Regions from separate parts of the Viridibacillus sp. NPDC096237 genome, predicted to be linked through region 1. Evidence: riboswitches for the same ligand, from Rfam matches in the RefSeq annotation. Region 1 holds a riboswitch; the other holds the start of a gene.

Region 1 (4,319 bases):
TAGCTCATCAAATGTAATACCACCAGTCACTGAAAGGGTTTTAGTCGTCGGTCCCATTGCACCAGCAACATAGCGTGGCCATTCAGGGGTTGATAATTCATCTGCTACTTTTTTAGCAATCTGTACTGCTAATAAGTTGATTTCATATGCTTGATCACCAAGTGCATATTCATTTAATACAACGGGTGTTCCACCAAATGTATTTGTACTAATAATATCTGAACCGGCCTCTAAATAAGCACGGTGTACATTTTCAATCACGTCAGGTCTTGTAATATTCAAATATTCATTACAGCCATCATATTCATCTCCACCAAAGTCATCAGGTGTTAAATTAGCGTTTTGGAGCATAGTTCCCATCGCACCGTCTAAAATAAGAATATGTTGTTGGAGTCGTTCTTTAATTGGTTGTTTTAGCATAGTTGTGATCTCCTACTTTCCGTTTGTCTAGCTCTTGAATATAGTGAATCAATTCCACCGACATGTCGTAACGAGTGAATGGTGTAATAATATAAATGCCGTTGAATAACTCTGCAGCTGTATCGATTAATTCCTTAGCAATCGCAATACCTTCTGCAGTTGCAAGGTTTTTATCGTCACCTGTTGCACGCATTCTCTCAAGTACTTCCTCAGAGAGCTTAATACCTGGTACTTCATGATGTAAAAACTCCGAATTTCGGATACCGGTTAATGGCATAATCCCTAAGAAGATAGGGGTTTCTAAATGTTTCGTAGCTTCATAGATTTCTATTATTTTTTCTTTTGTATATACAGGTTGTGTGATGAAATAATCTGCTCCGCACTCAATTTTCTTTTCTAATCGTTTTACAGCTCTGTCAAGTACTCGAACGTTAGGATTAAATGCAGCTGCAATAGAAAAATTAGCCTTTTTGCGAAGAGGTTTACCAGAAAATGATATCCCTTCATTCAATTGTTTAATTAACTGAAGTAACTCTAAGCTTGAAACATCATAAACACTAGTTGCACCTGGGAAATCACCTACTTTTGTAGGGTCTCCAGTAACTGCAAGAATCTCATTAATGCCCAATGCATCTAGGCCCATTAAATGTGATTGTAAGCCAATTAGATTGCGATCACGACAAGTAATATGGGCGAGGGAACGAATATTATTTTGCATTTTCAAAATAGAGCCCATTGCCATGTTGCTAATACGAGGAGATGCTAACGAATTATCAGCCATAGTGACAGCATCAACTCCTGTTGCATTAAGTATTTGCGCACCTTCTATAAAGGCGGCAGTATCAAGATGGCGAGGTGTATCAAGCTCTACGATAATTGTACGTTCCTTTTTCGCCTTTTCATGGAGTGGCTCATGATGATCTGGTATCGCCTCTTTAATCTCAACCACTTTTTTCTTTTTTACAATTTTATTTTCAATTGGTGGTAGGTCCGCAATACGTTTTTTAACCGCTTCAATATGCTTCGGTGTTGTACCACAGCACCCACCGATTAAGCGAACACCTTGGTCACGTAGTAAAACACCTGCACGACCAAAATAATCAGCCTCTGATTCATAAACAATTTTGCCATCTTCTACATCTAGTAGACTTGCATTTGGATACGCAGATAAGAATGCCTTTGATGGTAATTCAACATCTTCAAACGCTTGGATTGTATGGTGGGGGCCTAAACGGCAGTTTACTCCAATAATATCTGCACCCAAAGCTTCTAATTGGTGTAGTGCATCATTTAGTAGTAAGCCGTTTTGTAAAATTCCTGGCTCGTGCATGGATACTTGCGAGATGATTGGTATATCTGTTACTTTGCGCAAATGCTTCACTACGGATGAAAGCTCTTCAAAATCATAGTACGTCTCAAGTAATAAACCGTCTGGATTACCCGACAGTAGATGCCCAGCCTGCTCATCAAGTGCAACTATAATCTCATCTAGTGTCGCTTCACTTTTACGAATACCGCGAATACCGCCAATTGTCCCTAAGACGAATTGTCCTCCTGGTGCCGCAGCACGTTTTGCAATTGCGATTGCCGATTCATTAAACTCTCTTACTGAACTCTCTAAACCATAACGTTCTAATTTAATGGCATTCGCTGTATATGTATTAGTCTGAATAATGTCAGCACCAGCTTTAATATATTGTTGGTGAATATTTTCAATCACTTCAGGTTTAGTGATATTCAATTCCTCATAACAATAATCGATTCCGTAAGAATATAATAGAGTGCCCATCGCACCGTCAGCCGTTAACACTTGTGTTTGTAGTTTTTCAAGTAATCCCATTAAAATCCCTTCCTTTCTATATAAAAAAGCCTTCTTATGAATAAGAAGGCTTGACGATTACGAAGTTCGCTCCTTCTTATCTTTTCGGACAATCAGTAAATCCGCTGGAGTTAGCACCTGACCAAATGGCTGGTTGCTGAAGCTTCAAAGGGCCAGTCCCTCAGCTTCTCTTGATAAGAAATATTTATTTAATTGTTAGAATAATTAAAAGAATCATAACCCCTGAGATGAATATCGTCAAGTGGATTTTCGCAATTGCAGCAAAACTCAGTATTATATGTATATTTTTACTACAAAACAAAAAAAGAGGACTTTTGAAGACTTCGTATTAAAAGATTGACCTTTCTATCGTTGCTGTTTATTTGAAAAAACTTCATTACCTTCTGCTTTATCATAACCCTTTGTTTCAACCAGTTTACCTTGAATGATCATGCGTTTAGAGCCATCATAATTACATGTAACAAGAGTTATCATTTTTTCATTTTCATCAATCACATCAATTTGCTCCGGTTGTACAATATGTATTTTTTCAATTTTATATTCATAGATTTTTTAAAAGTCAGTCAAATAAACTTCCATACCTTCTTCTGCATTTGTAAGAGGACTAAAGAGTGCCTTCCCATTATTCATATTATGTCCAGCTAGCGCATAGTTAGCTTTCCCCATCTTTTGATTTGGCTCATCGTGCCTGCACCAACTGCTACGTTTGTATTCGACACATATAAAATGGGGCAATCGCATATTCACATGATGTATACTACTAGCTCCAATTGCATTAAGTTTCCTTTGATTGAATTGTACCTTGACAACATCTTTGACATTTAAATCAGCTACTTACTCAAAATAAATACGTATCTAGGTTTATTATAGCCATCTCTATGTCTTGTTGTTCGATCGTTGCTTTTGCGAGATGAAATAACCCATGATTGGTCTATAGAAAATAAATACTAACCAACCCGATTACCAAAAATAGAATACCTATAATCAAACTTCCCTTTTTTTACTCATTCATTTTATAGTAACAATTCATTTAGCACTTTCAAGTAGTTTTCCAATTTGTTTAAACTAAAAATTTGTGCAAAAAGAAAGAGCTAAAGAAATTGTTATTTCTAATAGCTCTTTCCAATCTAATGATCATTCTTTACTGTATTTTATTTAGTATCGATTCTGCGGTTTCTTTTCCATTTTTAATACAAGAGCCAATACCTACACCGTAATAAGAGCAACCTGCAAGTACTATATTTTCATATGAAGAAGCCATTTTAGTTGATAAAGCTTCTACTGTTTTTGCATGTCCAAGATGGTAAACTGGCATTAAATCATTCCACTTTGTCACATCTACAACAGTGGGCTCTGCTTCTATTTTTAAGCTTTTTGCAATATCCTCTAATGCGATTTTAGTTAATTCTGCTTTACTTAAATGCTTCATCTCTTCAAAAGCTGGGTTTGAATTTTTATAAAATAATCGTACAAGTAATTTACCGTCTTTTGAAGTATGGCTCCATTTACGACTTGTCCATGTACAAGCATTACATTTTACATCACTATTTTCAGACACGATAAATCCTGTACCGTCTGCAGGTAATTGGCTATCAGGAATATTAAAACCTAAATAAATCGTAATTAGTGATGCATTGCTAAATTCGTTGAAGTCCTCGTCCAAATTTGGATCCTTTAATAGCTTTTGAGTTACATCATGGGGTGTTGTTAACACGATAAAATCAGCTTCAATTGCTGCATGATTATTAAATGTTATTCTATATTTATCGCCATTTTTTTCGATATCATTTGTTGAAATGCCTTTTAGTATTGTAACGTCTGTTAACTTTTCCTCAAAACGATTAAATAATGAAGATAAACCATTTTTAAAAGAGATGAATTTTTTATTTGCCGCTTTTTGAAATTTCTCTTTATGTGCGCCAAACCCCTTAATAATACTTCCATACTGATCTTTATAATCGAGTAGATAAGGTAAAGTCGATGCCATTGTCAATGTATCTAATTTCCCTGAATAGACCCCTGATAACACTGGAGCAATTTGCTTTTCAACAAGCTCTTT
Region 2 (4,319 bases), on a different contig from region 1:
TGAAAAAAAACAATATGACGACGATTCATAATGGTATCCATAGTAGTAATAGTAGACAAAACCTTTCTCAAAATAGAGTTCCAAAAATCATTATGGTAGCAAGATTTGAGCAACCTAAACGTCAAGATTTATTGATTGAGGTACTATCCACAATGACGGAGAAAGAATGGCAACTAGTATTCATAGGTGATGGAAGTCAGATGGAAGCTGCAAAAGCGTTATCGCTACAACATCATATTGCCGATCGAGTTAAATTTCTAGGATCTAGAGATGATATCGAAGAACAATTACAACAGGCAGATCTTTTTGTACTACTATCAGATTTTGAAGGCTTACCTATATCTATTTTGGAGGCGATGAGGGCTCAGTTACCTATTATTGCTTCGAATGTAGGGGGAGTACCAGAGCTCATCATTGATGATGAAACCGGATATGTGGTAAATCATGATTTAGAATCAATTAAAGGCTGTTTGAATCAACTTCTAGAAAATCATTCCTTACGGTTAAGGCTAGGTTATTTAGCTCATCGCTATTTTGAAGAGAATTTTTCGTTTCACTCTATGTATGACAAGACGGTAAGTCAATATTTACAAGCTCATAATGAAAAGAAAGAGAAAATTGATCTACAAATACTTAATCATCACTAAGCTTGTATAAAAAATTCATAAAAATAATGTCAGATAAGCGGAAAATGTTAATTCTTTAATATAGATAATTTAATAGTAATGTAAATATATCTGGATATTGCATTAGATCTTCAAAAAAATATAGACGAAAATCATACAGTTTCTCGAACATGATTTAAAGGCATATTCATACTCCAAAAACATAATCAATTTCCAGTTCCTTAATGAGACAAGTGTCAAAATGTTTGCAATAAAGGAGGGGATTATCCAAGTAACGTCTCGTTCAAGAAGGAATAAAATTAATAGTAATTCAAAGAAAATAAGAAATGGAGAGAACTATTGAACATTTTAGTAACTGGTGGAGCAGGGTACATAGGCTCACATATTTGTATTGAGTTAATACAAACTGGTCATGAAATTATTATTGTAGATAATTTTTCAAATAGCGATATGGAAGTAATCAATCGTTTAGAAGCCATTACAAAGAAAAAAATAATATTTCTTCCCATAGATATTTGCAACCAAGAAGAATTTGAAAAGGTATTTCAAAATTATTCAATTGATAGTGTCATCCATTTAGCTGGTTCCAAATCAGTTTTAGAATCCCTCAACGACCCAATCAAATACTACCTGCAAAATTTAGTATGCACGATCCAACTAGTCAGTCTGATGAATAAGTACAAAGTACATCAACTAGTTTTCAGTTCATCAGCAACTGTTTATGGCACTCCTGAACAATGTCCAATCCCTGAAACCGCAACTTTAAAAACAGAAAACCCCTACGGTACAACAAAGTTAGCTGTAGAAAAATTCTTATATGAATTTGCACAATCTAATCATTCTTTTTCAATCGTTTTATTACGATATTTTAATCCAATTGGAGCACATGAAAGTGGCATGATAGGAGAAGATCCTTTCACAATTCCAAATAATTTGATGCCATATATTACCCAAGTTGCAACAGGTAAATTACCTTTTTTGGATATTTACGGAAATGATTATTCGACGCTTGATGGAACGGGGATACGTGATTATATTCATGTAGTAGACTTGGCAAAGGGTCATGTAAAGGCATTGGAAAGTTTAAAAGAAAAGTATGGTTGGAGAGTATTTAATCTAGGAACTGGTGAGGGGTATAGCGTTTTACAAGTTGTAAAAACATTCGAATATGTATCAGGTATACCAATACCATATCTAATAAGCGATCGGCGTAAAGGTGATGTTGCAATTAGCTATGCTGATGCTACAAAAGCAAAGCAACAACTGAATTGGGCTGCAGAAAAAACGTTAGAAGATATGTGTCGAGATGCATGGAGATGGCAAAGAAATAATCCAAATGGTTATAAAGTCGGGAATATAAGAGAAGGTCAGTTGGTATACTTAACTGACTTGTAGTTGTTGTATAAAAATAGAATATCGTCTATGCTATATTAAACATACTTAAATAATAGGATTTAAAATATTTACTGCTAAGCCCTATAGGAAATCTATAAGGGCTTATTTCCTATCATTAAATTGGCAGAAATATTTGCTTATCTGACAATTTGATGGTAGGATTAAGGTAAATAAATATTCTTATCAAGAGAAGCCGAGGGATAAGGCCCTGTGAAGCTTCAGCAACCTCTGATTCAATCAGAAAGGTGCTAAGTCCTACAAGACATTTGTCTTGGAAGATAAGAAACGAGCGTATTAAGTTAGCCCTCATTCTTATCCATAGAATGAGGGCTTTTAATATGAGAATACATAACAGACATGAGGGAAAGGAAGAGAAGTCGCTATGCCAATTAATATTCCGAAAAACCTTCCGGCAACGGAATTACTAAAAGAGGAAAAAATCTTCATAATGGAAGAGGAGCGTTCAAAAAGCCAAAATATTCGTCCTTTAAATATATTGATTTTGAATTTAATGCCAGAAAAAGAGAAGACAGAGCTTCAATTGTTACGTCTATTAGGTAATACACCTCTACAAGTAAATGTAACATTTTTAAATACAGCGACGTATGTTTCAAAAAATGTTAGTGAAACGCATTTAGAATCATTTTATACGACTTTTGAACATGTTAAACACCGTCGCTTTGACGGCATGATTATAACGGGTGCACCAATTGAACTAATGGAATTTCAAGATGTTGATTTTTGGGAAGAAATCGTTAGTATTATGGATTGGACAAAAACAAATGTTACATCTGTATTACATATTTGTTGGGGTGCCCAAGCTGCACTTTATCATCACTATGATATTGGTAAATTCCCTCTTGCTAAGAAATGCTCAGGTATTTATGATCATACAATCACAGATCCAACTGTGAAGCTTGTTCGTGGCTTTAATGATATTTTTACTGCACCACATTCACGAAATACTTCTATATCTATCGAAAAAGTTGAATCCCATCCAAAGCTAAAACTACTGTCAGCTTCTGATGATGCTGGAGTATTTATTGTGATGTCAGAAGATGAAAAACACATCATGATTACTGGGCATTTAGAATACGATGCTCATACATTGGCAGATGAATATTCACGTGACGTTGCAAAAGGTTTGGATATAGAGGTTCCAAAAAACTATTTCCCTAATGATGACCCTACAAAGCTGCCAATAAATACTTGGCGTTCCCATACGCATTTATTGTTCTCTAACTGGCTGAACTATTATGTTTATCAGGAAACACCATTTGAGTGGGAATAATAAAATAGATGGGGCTGTCTCAAAAGGGCTAAATCATCCAAAATGAAGTAAATAAAAAACCAAGAATGCTGTTAAATCAACATTCTTGGTTTTTAAAATGGAGCGACAATGAGTCGAAATCGGATTTATTAGATAACCCCATCTTCTTTTGTATGTAAAGACCATTTTCTTTTAAAATCTTAAGGTATGCACTTTCAAAGCATACTTTATGCTATGATAAATGTAATTTATCTCGAAAGGAAGACAATAAATGAACTCACCTTTTACATTTATTCATACAGAACCAAAAAATATGGATTCAACTAAAAAATACCCAGCCATTTTTTTATTACATGGAATGGGAAGTAATGAGCAAGACTTACCTGGCTTAGTAGCAGATTTCGAAGATAATTGTCATATCTTTAGTTTACGTGGTCCTATTACACATAAACCTGGTTATGCCTTCTTTACGATTCAGGACATAGGAGCACCAGAACGTCCAGTATTTGATAAAGTCGCTCATTTTATTCGAGAATTTATAGAAGAAGCATCGTTTATTTATAATATTGATTTAGAAAAAATTGTATTAATGGGCTTTAGCCAAGGAGCAATTTTAGCACAATCATTAGCATTTGTTTTAGGTAACAAATTAACAGCTGTTGTCGCTTTAAGCGGTTATGTTCCTGATTTCGTGAAAAACGAATATCATAAACAATCAGTAGAACATCTGCCGATTTTTATCTCACACGGGGAATATGACTATGTTCTACCACATCAGTGGGGCGTTGAAAGTAAGGAATTCTTTGAGTCACTAGGTGCAGCTGTCACTTTTAAGAGTTATCCAGACGGACACGGTGTTACACCAGCCAATCATTTGGATTTAGTTACTTTCTTAAAAGAACAAATCTCTTAACTAAAAGCCATGAGCGTCGCTCATGGCTTTTTTTATTTCTATAATAATTCACTAGCGTTGCATTAAAATAACTTTAATTTTAAAAATACTCAAAATGTTCAATAATCTTGTTTTG

The links. A riboswitch is a leader RNA that binds a small molecule or an ion and turns the genes downstream of it on or off. The one in region 1 is predicted to bind S-adenosylmethionine.
Region 2: linked by a shared signal. The riboswitch ahead of metA (homoserine O-acetyltransferase MetA) and the one ahead of ACQKMD_RS15260 (bifunctional homocysteine S-methyltransferase/methylenetetrahydrofolate reductase) in region 1 are both predicted to bind S-adenosylmethionine.

The regions. Positions count from the first base shown of each region.
Region 1 covers NZ_JBNNTI010000029.1:32,191-36,509, forward strand. Annotated here, with positions in the region: gene metH (methionine synthase) at 1-420, opposite strand, end outside; gene ACQKMD_RS15260 (bifunctional homocysteine S-methyltransferase/methylenetetrahydrofolate reductase) at 401-2,260, opposite strand; SAM riboswitch class I at 2,334-2,440, opposite strand; gene ACQKMD_RS15265 (sortase domain-containing protein) at 2,606-2,809, opposite strand; gene ACQKMD_RS15270 (protoporphyrinogen oxidase) at 3,402-4,319, opposite strand, start outside.
Region 2 covers NZ_JBNNTI010000050.1:20,662-24,980, forward strand. Annotated here, with positions in the region: gene ACQKMD_RS19130 (glycosyltransferase family 4 protein) at 1-647, shown strand, start outside; gene galE (UDP-glucose 4-epimerase GalE) at 966-2,021, shown strand; SAM riboswitch class I at 2,199-2,306, shown strand; gene metA (homoserine O-acetyltransferase MetA) at 2,404-3,312, shown strand; gene ACQKMD_RS19145 (alpha/beta hydrolase) at 3,563-4,204, shown strand.